DNA from 2 places in the Sphingomonas sp. NCPPB 2930 genome. Region 1 is predicted to be linked to the other one. Evidence: predicted binding sites of a transcription regulator. Region 1 holds the regulator's gene; the other holds the start of a gene.
The links. The regulator LexA, encoded in region 1, represses DNA repair genes until DNA is damaged. The targets are predictions, from matches to a motif close to GTTCCNCNCTTGTTCT.

Region 1 (5,756 bases):
TCGATACCGGCGAGGCTGCGGCGCTTCTCGATCGATGGATTGCTTACCGATGACGATGCTCGACCGCATCCTGGAAACCAAGCGCGCCGATGTCGCCGCGCGCAAGGCGACGATGTCGCTGTCCGATCTCGATGCCAAGATCGACACGGTCTCCGCCCCGCGCGGCTTTCGCGCCGCGCTCGACGCCAAGACCGGCCATGCGCTGATCGCCGAGGTGAAGAAGGCCAGCCCGTCCAAGGGCCTGATCCGCGCCGATTTCGATCCCCCCGCCCATGCCCGCGCCTATGAGGCCGGGGGCGCGGCGTGCCTGTCGGTGCTGACCGACGAGCGCTGGTTCCAGGGGGCCGACCTGTTTCTGGAACAGGCGCGCGCGGCGGTGTCGATCCCGGTGCTGCGCAAGGATTTCATGGTCGATCCCTGGCAGGTGCATGAGGCCCGCGCGCTGGGGGCCGACGCCATCCTGATCATCGTCGCCGCGCTGGACGACGGCCAGATGCAGGAGATCGAGGCGGCTGCGATCGAATGCGGCATGGACGCGCTGGTCGAGGTGCACGACGCCGCCGAGATGGAGCGCGCCGCCCGGCTGAAGTCGCGACTGATCGGGGTGAACAACCGCGATCTCAGGGACTTCTCGGTCGATTTTCAGCGGACCTACGAACTGGTCGGCCGCGCGCCGCAGGGTTGCACCTTCGTCGCCGAGAGCGGGCTGACGACGCGCGCCGATCTCGACGCGATGGCCGAGCATGGCATTCACTGCTTCCTGATCGGCGAAGCGCTGATGCGCCAGCAGGATGTCGAGGCGGCGACCCGCGAACTGATCGGATGACCGGCCTCACCCATCTGGACGAGACCGGGTCGGCGCGGATGGTCGATGTCGGGGGCAAGTCGGTGACGGCCCGGCAGGCGGTGGCACAGGGGCGGATCACCATGTCGGCCCAGGCCGCCGCCGCGATCGCGGCGGGCAGCGTCCAGAAGGGTGACGTGCTCGCCGTCGCGCGGGTCGCCGGGATCATGGCCGCCAAGAAGACCAGCGACCTGATCCCGCTCTGCCACCCGCTTCCGCTCAGCAAGGTCGAGATCGAACTGACCTTGGATGCCGAAGGCGTGACCGCGACCGCGACCGCCGCGACGGCGGGCCAGACCGGGGTGGAGATGGAGGCGCTGGCCGCCGTATCGGTCACGCTGCTGACCGTCTATGACATGGCCAAGGCGCTCGATAAGCGCATGACGATCGGCGATATTCGGCTGTTGTCCAAGACCGGCGGCAAGTCGGGTGACTGGCACGCCTGACCGGCCCGCCTGCGGGAACGCCAGCGCCGACGACGCGTCTTGTCGCCAATAGGAGTGACCGCCATTCTTCTACCCGTTGCCGAAGCCCAACAGCGCCTGCTCGCGCTCGCCCCTGACCGGCCCGCCATCGAGCTCGCCCTGCGCGACGCCGCCGGGCGCTGGGCCGCGCGCGACGTGCTGGCGCAGCGGACCCAGCCCTCGCGCGACCTGTCGGCGATGGACGGCTATGCGATCCGCTTCGACGACATGCCGGGGCCCTGGACGGTGATCGGCGAAAGCGCCGCCGGACGCCCCTTTCTGGAGAGAGTCGAAGCCGGACAAGCGACGCGCATCTTCACTGGCGCCGCGCTGCCACAGGGCACCGACACGGTGCTGGTTCAGGAAGAGGCGGGGCGCGAGGAGCAAACGCTGACCCTGACCGGCGAAGGCCCGGCGCATCGCGGGCGCAATGTCCGGCGGCGCGGGCTGGATTTTTCGCAGGGCGACAGGCTGATCGCCGCCGGGCAGCGGCTGACGCCCGCGCGGATAGCGGTGGCGGCAACCGGCGGCCATGGCACCCTGCCCGTCCGCCCGCGCGTCCGGATCGCGATCGCCGCGACCGGCGACGAACTCGTGCCCCCCGGACAGGGGGATGCCGATGCCCTGCCGGAGTCGAACGGCGTGATGCTGGCGGCTTTGCTCGCCGACCTGCCCGTCGAGATCATCGATCTGGGCATCCTACCCGACAATCTGGAACGGCTGCGCGACGCCTTTGCCGGGGTCGCCGCCGATCTGCTGGTCACGACCGGCGGCGCGTCGGTGGGGGACCATGATCTGGTCCAGCCCGCGCTGAAGGCGGCGGGCGGCAGCATCGATTTCTGGCGGATCGCGCTTCGCCCCGGCAAGCCGATGATGGCGGGGCGGCTGAACGACATGGTCGTGCTGGGCCTGCCCGGCAATCCGGTGTCGGCCTTCGTGACCGCGATCCTGTTCGTCAAGCCGCTGGTCGCGCATATGGCGGGCGCGGGCGATCCCTTCCCCAGCGCGATCCCCGCCATTCTGGGCGAGGATCTGCCCGCCAACGGTCCGCGCATCGACTATCTGCGCGCCGCGATGATCGACGGGCGCATCCATGCGGCGGCCATCCAGGACAGCTCGATGCTGCTGACTCTGGCGCGCTCGACGTGCCTGGTGATCCGCCCGCCGCACGCGCCCCCGGCCCCTGCGGGCGACTCGGCGGAAATCCTGATGCTCGCTTGACGCAAGCCTTTCCGTTCCATATAAGTTCCACGTCTGTTCTGGACGGAGGATCGCGATGCTCACCGCAAAGCAGCATGAGCTTGTCTGCTTCATCAACGACCGTTTGCGGGAAACCGGCGTCTCGCCCTCCTTCGAGGAGATGAAGGAGGCGCTGGACCTCAAGTCCAAATCGGGCGTCCACCGCCTGATCTCCGCGCTGGAGGAACGCAATTTCATCCGCCGCCTGCCCAATCGCGCCCGCGCGCTGGAGGTGCTGCGGATGCCTGATCGGCCGGAAAAGCCGGTCGCGGCCGCCGCCAGCGCGGCCGATGCGCGACCGCCCGCCGCGAAGCCGGTCGCCGAGCCCGCCAATGACGTGGTCGAGATTCCCCTGCACGGCCGTATCGCCGCGGGTGTCCCGATCGAGGCGTTCGAGGGCAGCTCGACCCTGGCCGTCCCCGCTGCCCTGCTCGGCACGGGCGAGCATTATGCGCTGGAGGTGTCGGGCGATTCGATGGTCGAGGCGGGTATCCTCGACGGCGACTATGCGCTGATCCGCCGCACCGACATCGCCCGCGACGGCCAGATCGTCGTCGCGCTGATCGACGAGGCGGAGGCGACGCTGAAATATTTCCGGCGCGAAGGCTCGATGATCCGGCTCGACCCCGCCAACCGCGCCTATGATCCGCAGCGTTACGCGCCCGCCCAGGTGCGGGTGCAGGGCAAGCTGTCGGGCATTCTGCGCCGCTACGATTGACAAGGGAGCGAGCGGGTCAGCGTCCACGCGCCTCGCTCGCCACGATCCAGGGGTGCCGGTCCCCCGGCATCCGCGCGGTTTCGGCGACTGGTCCCGACAGCTGGATCGTCACGCCGCCGCTGCGGCGCAAGGCGAGGGCATCGAGTTTCAACCAGCGCGGGCGGCACGCCTCGGGCAGCCGTCGGTCGGCGATCATGATGTCGACGCGGTCGCAGAGCGCGATCAGGCTGGCCCAGGGCACCGCATAACCGCTTCGCGTCGCCGCCACCCGCCAGACGCGCCCGTCCCGCACGATCCGGGTCAGGCAGATATCGGCGCCGCACCGCGCCTCCGCCTGGTCGACCAGCGCGAGCGGTGCATCGTCGCTGCCGCCGATTTCGAATAGCGCATTGCGGACATAATCCCCCGCCCGCTCCCGCAACAGCGCCATGCCGCCGCCGGTGCGGATCGCGGCATGGCGGCCGTCACCGGTCACGATCAGGTCGGGCACGGGCGCGGCCAGCATGGCGGTCACGCCGATCGCCACGCCCGGCACGCCCAGCCATCGCCACCGCGTCCGCCACAGCGCCACCCATAGTCCGCCAAGGATCGTCACGGCGAAAGCCCCGTCCGGCGCGACCGGCAGCGCCATTACCGCCCCCGGCATCGCCGCCACCTGCCGCGCCAGCCAGAGCAACGCCCCCAGCGCATGGCCGAGCAGCCACCAGAAGGGCGCGCCCAGCCCCACGGGATCGAGCAGCAGCGCCAGCATCTCCAACGGCATGGCGACAAAGGTCGTCCAGGGAATGGCGACGATATTGGCAAAGGCGCCGTACAGCCCCGCCTTGTGGAAATGATAGATGGCGATCGGCATCAGCGCCGCCTCGACCACCAGCCCGGTGACGAGCAACGCCCCCAGCTGCCGCGCCGCCGACCAGCGCCAGTCGGGATGCGGGCCGAACCAGCGCCGCATCGCGGGATGTTCGTGCAGCGCGACGATGGCGGTGATCGCCGCGAAGGACAGCTGGAAACTCGCCCCCATCAGGGCCTCGGGCCGGAAGAGCAGCACGATGGACGCCCCCGCCGCAACCAGCCGCAGCGTCATCGCCTCGCGTCCCAGCGCCAGCGCCGCCAGCACCAGCATGGCGGCGACACAGGACCGGATCGTCGGCACCTCCGCCCCCGTCAGCGCGGTATAGCCGATCGCCGCGACCGCGCCCGCCAGCGCTCCGACCAGCGGCAATCGCACGCGCAGCGCCAGCCATGGCCAGAGCGCGAGCAGCCGGATCGTCAGGACCATGACGATCCCGACCACCGCCGTGATGTGCAGCCCGCTGACCGACAGCAGATGCGCGAGCCCCGCCCGGCGCATCGCCTCGGCATCCGCCTCGCCGATGCCGCCGACATCGCCGGTTGCGAGCGCGGCTGCGATACCGCCCGCACTCCCCTCGATCCGCGCGGAAATATGGGATGACAGCCGCTGGCGAAGCCCCTCTCCCCGGCTCAATGGCCGCAGGACCTTGACCGGCGCGAAGCCACGCCCCGTCGCGCCGATCCCCTGAAACCAGGCGGCACGGGCAAAGTCATGGCCGCCGCGTGCAATGGGTCCGGCGGGCGGCATGAGGCGCGCGCGCAGGCGGATGATCGCCCCGCGCCCCAGACCGGCCGGAACATCCTCGATGGGCAGCGACACCCGGACATGGGGCGGCAGCATGATCGCCCGCCCGCGCCCGTCGCTGGCCTCCGACGGCTTCAGCATCAGCCGCATCAGCCCGCGCGCCGCCAGCCGGTCGACGCCCTCCACCGCGCCCGTCATGGTCGCCAGCACCGGGCGGGCCAGGACCGGCGCCGCCACCGACTCGGCCCGCGCCCAGGCCAGCGTCGCGCCGCCGCCGACCAGCAGCGCGGCCATGCCGATGCCGCGCGTCACGCGGCCGCCGCCGGACAGGGTGAACGCCGCCAGCCCGACCCCGCCCGCCACACAGATCAGCGCCGCCCAGCCGCGCGGATCGGGCAGGACGAACCACAAGGCGATGCCAAGCCCCCAGGCCACCGGCATCCACAGCGCCAGCTGCGTCCGCTCGCGTTCCGCCCAAAGTTCCAACGCCGTCCAGCGCGGCATTTGGCGAGGGCCGCGCTTGATGCTAGGGGCTGCGGCGGCTGAATAGGCCATCGAAATTCATGATTGGGAGTATGCGCGGTTGAGCGCAACAGATGATATCGCCACCGGGTCGGCCGCAGGCGAAGTGGTCACCCGCTTCGCGCCCTCGCCGACCGGCTTCCTCCATATTGGCGGCGCGCGCACCGCGCTGTTCAACTGGCTGTTCGCCAAGGCGAATGGCGGCAAGTTCCTGCTGCGCATCGAGGATACCGACCGCGCCCGTTCGACCCAGCCCGCGATCGACGCGATCCTGGACGGCATGCGCTGGCTGGGCCTGGACTGGGACGGCGAGGCGGTGTTCCAGTTCGCCCGCGCCGACCGCCATGCCGAGGTGGCGCGCGAGATGATGGC
Region 2 (5,756 bases), on a different contig from region 1:
GCCCAGAGGACCATAGGCGAAGCCCATCACGAACAGCGCCGTCGCCAGCCAGACGAAGACGATGGCCAGCGATCCCGATCCCAGCATCGGCCCCATCGCGACGCCGACCACCGCACATCCGGCAAAGCCCAGCGCCAGCATCATGGGCGCACCACGGCGATCGGCCATCACGCTCGACACCACGACACCCAGCGCCAAGAACAGGATCGCGACGAGCTGGACGCCCAGGAACGCCTCACGCGGATAGCCTAGGGCGCTGGTGCCATAGCCCAGCGCAAAGGCGGTCGCGAGGTAGAAGATGGCGAAGCAGGCGATCACCCCGCCCGTCCCCGCCAGCAGCGCACGGCCATGCCCCTGCAACAGCGTCGCGATCGGCACGCGCGGCAGGGCCTCGGTCCGCTTGGCCTCGGCGAAATCCGGTGTCTCGGTCAGCCGCAGGCGGACCCACAGGCCGAGCATCACCAGCACCGCGCTGGCCAGGAACGGCAGTCGCCACCCCCAGGCGCGGAATTGCGCATCGGTCAGGACGAGACCCAGGAGCAGGAAAAAGCCGTTCGCCAGGATGAAGCCGACCGGCGCGCCGAGCGGGGGAAACATGCCCCAGGTGTTGCGACGCCCCGGAGGCGCATTCTCCACCGCCAGCAGCGCCGCACCACCCCATTCGCCGCCTAGCCCCAGGCCTTGCCCCAATCGGGCGATGCACAGCAGCAACGGGGCGATCCAGCCCGCCTGCGCATAGGTCGGCAGGAAGGCGATGGCGACGGTCGATCCGCCCATCAGCATCAGGCTGACCACCAGCGTCGACTTGCGCCCGACCCGGTCGCCGAAGTGACCAAAGGCGATCGCCCCGACCGGCCGCGCGACGAAGGCGAGCCCGAAACTGGCATAGGACAGCAGCAATTGCGCCGCCGCCGAGGAGGCCGGGAAGAAGAGCGGGCCGAACACCAGCGCCGCCGCCGTCGCATAAATATAGAAATCGTAGAACTCGACCGCCGTCCCGGTCAGGCTGGCCAGCAGGATATGGCGGTGCGAAGGTGTCGAGGCACGGGTCATCCGCCCGCTGTGGCAGAAGCCAAATACCGCCGTAAAGACCTATAAGCTGCGACCCGGCGGGCCGGATCAGCCCGCCAGCACCTCGGTCAGCTTGAGCAGCAGCGAATAGAGCGTGCCCGACAGCAGCATCGCGACCGGCAGGGTCATGATCCAAGCGAGCGCCATGTTGCGGATTGTCCGCGCCTGGAGCCCGGCGCCATTGGCGACCGAGGCACCCGCGACGCCGGAGGACAGGATATGCGTGGTCGACACCGGCCGCCCCAGCTGGTCGGCGAGCAGGATCGTCGCCGCCGTCATCAGCTCGGCCGCCGCCCCCATGCCATAGGTCAGATGCGTCTTGCCGATCCGCTCGCCGACCGTGACCACGATCCGCCGCCAGCCGACCATCGTCCCCAGGCCCAGCGCCAGGGCGACCGTGATCTTCACCCAGAGCGGGATATAGCGGGTGCCACGCTCCAGCTGCTTGGCATAGCCGTTGAGCGACTCGATCTGACCGGCGGTGAAACGGCTCTTGGCACCTTCGTCCTTGGTTACCATCCGGGTGGTATCGAGAACCAGGTACATGTCGTTGCGCAAATTGGGAACGACCGCCGCCGGTACGCGGCTGAGCGTGCCGTAATCGGCGATCCGCTCGCCGATGTCGTGCGACAGGACCGACAGGCCTTCATAGACCTGCGGCGTATCGATCGTCTTGGCGCGTACGCCATCAACGACGGCGGCGCGGGCCTGGTCCAGCGAGACCGCATGGCCGGTCCCGTGCGCGGCATAGGCGGCGGAGGCGATGTCGGCGCTGCGGACAAAGGCGGGCATCGCACTTTCGGGCAGCGTCCGGTTGAGCGCATAGGCCGTGGGCGCGCAGCCGATCAGGATCAGCATGATCAGCCCCATCCCCTTCTGCCCGTCATTGCCGCCATGTGCGAAGCTGACCGCCGTGCAGGTGAAGATCAGCAGCGCCCGGATGCCGCGCGGCGGGGGCGTATCGCCCTCGGGTTCGCGATACAGGCGGTCGTCGCGGAAAAACCGCTTCATGACGAGGAGCAGCATCAGCGCACCGGCAAAGCCGATCAGCGGACTGAACAGCAGCGCGGATAGCACTTTCCGCACCTGCTCCATGTCGACGCCCGATGTGCCGGGGATGCTGGACAGAAGCTGGTTGGCGAGGCCGACGCCCAGGATCGACCCGATCAGCGCATGGCTGGACGAATTGGGCAGGCCCACTGCCCAGGTCGCCAGATTCCAGATCACCGCCGCCAGCAGCAGCGCGAAGATCATCGCGAACCCGCCTGCCGATCCGACATGCAGCATCAGGTCGATCGGCAGCAGGGTGATGATCGAATAGGCGACCGCGCCGGAGGAGGTGACGACGCCGAGGAAGTTGAAGAAACCCGACCATATGACCGCCACCGGCGCGGGAAGCGAATGGGTGTAGATCACCGTCGCCACCGCATTGGCGGTATCGTGGAAGCCGTTGACGAACTCGAAGCCCAGCGCGATCAGCAGAGCCAGGCCCAGAAAGGCGAAGACACCGACCGCCATCGGCTCGCCGACCCGCGCCGTGTCGGTCAGGATGCTGACCCCCGCATAGGCCAGGCCGCCGACGATCAGCGCGAGGAAAATCCACCGTCCCGACGGATGCAGCGACGCATCGAGCTTCGGTCCACGAATGCGAGATTCGGATTCCCCGCCGGCAAGCGCATAAGGTGTCATGATGAACGTCCGTTGCGCCACGGAGGTGACGTTTTTATGACGCTGGGCCCGTTAGCCGTGGCGAATGCCATGCCGGGATGCGGCGGGACGCCCTCGTGCGACGTCCCGCCCTATCCCGGACAGGCCCTTATCGCGTGCTGGCCAGCATGACGGGGGCGGCGAGCAGCGCGGCGACCTTCACGGCGGCGTCGGCCTGCATCTCCGCGCGGCACCGGGCCACGCCTTCGTTCTGCGCCAGATCATTGGTCATGGTTCCGCATGCGATCGCCGCCGCGCGGCGAATGCGGGCGTCGAGCATCGCCCGGTGATCGGGTCGATGGAGATCGAGATCGGCGTGACGGACCTTGATGCTGACCGGTTCGCGCAGCTGCGCCTGGACGGAGGCACCGGACAGGACAAACGAGGTCGCAAGGGCGACGGCAAAGATCTTGCTCATGGGAAGCTCCTGCATGGGGTCATGCCCGTCACGGCGGCGTCGGTGTTTCCACCCCGTCGCTCGTCGGCACGCACCGCCCCTAGGCCGCCGGCATGTCGGTTTCGGGTCGGGCGTGGGACGCCCGTGTGACATATCCCGCTATGCCACAGCATCGCCATCGAACGGCCGAAGGTTGCCCCGGCGGCCAACGTTCCCTAACTGTTCGCGATGACCGTCGCTTCCTCCGCCGATCCCGCCCGGATTTCCACCGGACAAATGGCCGATTACCCCTATCTGCGCACGCTGAACCCGGCACAGCGTGAGGCGGTGCTGACCACCGATGGCCCGGTCCTGGTGCTGGCGGGCGCGGGCACGGGCAAGACGGCGGCGCTGACCGCGCGGCTGGCGCATCTGCTCTACACCCGCAAGGCCTGGCCTTCCGAAATCCTGTCCGTCACCTTCACCAACAAGGCCGCACGCGAGATGCGGGACCGCGTCGGGCGGCTGGTCGGCGATGCCGTCGAAGGAATGCCATGGCTGGGCACCTTCCATGCCATCGGCGCCAAGATGCTGCGCCGCCATGCCGAGCTGGTCGGGCTCCAGTCGAACTTCACCATCCTCGACATCGACGACCAGCTTCGCCTGCTCAAGCAGTTGATCGTCGCGGCCGATATCGACGAGAAGCGCTTCCCGGCACGGGCGCTCGGCGGGTTGATCGACGAGTGGAAGAACAAGGGGCTGGTCCCCGGCGACATCGATGCGGGCGAGGCCGAACGCTACGCCAATGGCCGTGGGGCCGAGCTGTATCGCCAGTATCAGGACCGGCTGCGCAGCGTGAACGCCTGCGACTTCGGCGATCTGCTGCTCCACATGCTGACCATCCTGAAGACGCATCGCGATGTGCTGGAGCATTATCAGCAGCGTTTCCGCTATATCATGGTCGACGAATATCAGGACACCAACAGCGTCCAGTATCTCTGGCTGCGGCTGCTGGCGCAGGCGCGCAAGAATATCGCGTGCGTCGGCGACGACGACCAGTCCATCTATTCCTGGCGCGGCGCGCAGGTGGAGAATATCCTGCGCTTCGAGCGGGACTTCCCCGGTGCCAAGGTCATCCGGCTGGAACAGAATTACCGTTCGACCCCACATATCCTGGGGGCGGCGTCGGGCGTGATCGCCAATAATGGCGGACGGCTGGGCAAGACGCTGTGGACCGAACTCGACGTGGGCGAAAAGGTCCGCGTGCTGGGCGTATGGGACGGCCCCGAAGAGGCCCGGCGCGTCGGCGAGGAGATCGAGGCGGCGCGGCGCTCCGGCACCTCCTATGGCGATATTGCGATCCTGGTCCGCGCCTCGCACCAGACGCGCGAGTTCGAGGATCGCTTCATCGCGATCGGCCTGCCGTACCGGATCGTCGGCGGCTTCCGCTTCTACGAGCGCGCCGAAATCCGCGATGCGCTGGCCTATCTGCGGGTGGTCAACCAGCCATCGGACGATCTGGCGTTCGAGCGGATCGTCAACGTTCCCAAGCGCGGGCTGGGCGACAAGGCGCTGGCCAAGATCCACCAGCTGGCACGGGCCGAGGGGCTGCCGCTGACCCTGGCCTCGGCGCGTATCCTCGACACCGACGAACTGACCCCGCAGGCACGGCGGAGCCTTGGCAATCTGATCGGCGATATCGCCCGGTGGCGCGACATGGCGCGCGACCTGCCGCATCCCGAACTCGCCCGACAGCTGCTGGACGAGAGCGGCTATACCGCCATGTACCAGAACGAGAAGTCGGCGGAGGCGGCCGGGCGGCTGGAGAACCTGTCCGAACTTGTCCGCGCGATGGAGGATTACGAGTCGCTCGGCGCGTTTCTGGAGCATGTGTCGCTGGTCATGGAACGCGACGGCGACCAGCGCGAGCCTGAGGTGACGATCATGACGATCCACGCCGCCAAGGGGCTGGAGTTCGACACCGTCTTCCTCGCGGGCTGGGAGGAAGGGCTGTTCCCCTCGCAGCGGGCGATCGATGAAGGCGGCACGCGCAGCCTGGAGGAGGAGCGGCGCCTCGCCTATGTCGCGATCACCCGGGCGCGGCGCAAAGCGGTGATCCTGCATGCGGCCAATCGCCGCATCTATGGCCAATGGACCTCCAGCCTGCCGAGCCGCTTCGTCAGCGAACTGCCGCCCGAGCATATCGACAGCGAGACGAGCATGACCGGCGGCGAGAGCCTGTGGCGCGCCAACTGGTCCGAACATGCCGACCCCTTCGCCAATGTGGCGCGGGGGACGGGGCGCGGGCCGGGCTGGCAGCGGGCAGCGACCAGCCAGAGCGCGACGCCGACCCGCCCCGCGCGGATCGTCGAGTCGCGCGCACCCTCGGTCGGCTTGGGGCAAAAGGGGCGCGACGACTTGGGCGTGGGCGACCGGGTCTTCCACCAGAAATTCGGATATGGGGCGATCGCCGCGATCGAGGGCAACAAGCTGGAGATCGATTTCGAACAGGCGGGGCGCAAGCGGGTGATGGACAGCTTCGTCACCAAAAGCGTCGCCTGATCCGGGGGCGCCGTTCAGGAACCATATCGATTCGTAGCCG

Region 2: the regulator LexA is predicted to act here: its motif matches at 3,386-3,401, upstream of ACFX59_RS07305 (ATP-dependent helicase).

What each region holds. Positions count from the first base shown of each region.
Region 1 is NZ_JBHZQU010000021.1:33,315-39,070, reverse strand. It holds gene trpD (anthranilate phosphoribosyltransferase) at 1-53, shown strand, start outside; gene trpC (indole-3-glycerol phosphate synthase TrpC) at 50-826, shown strand; gene moaC (cyclic pyranopterin monophosphate synthase MoaC) at 823-1,290, shown strand; gene glp (gephyrin-like molybdotransferase Glp) at 1,345-2,529, shown strand; gene lexA (transcriptional repressor LexA) at 2,585-3,265, shown strand; gene ACFX59_RS16875 (ComEC/Rec2 family competence protein) at 3,282-5,366, opposite strand; gene gltX (glutamate--tRNA ligase) at 5,446-5,756, shown strand, end outside.
Region 2 is NZ_JBHZQU010000004.1:184,148-189,903, reverse strand. It holds gene ACFX59_RS07320 (MFS transporter) at 1-1,053, opposite strand, end outside; gene ACFX59_RS07315 (inorganic phosphate transporter) at 1,120-2,760, opposite strand; gene ACFX59_RS07310 (UrcA family protein) at 2,888-3,196, opposite strand; gene ACFX59_RS07305 (ATP-dependent helicase) at 3,404-5,716, shown strand.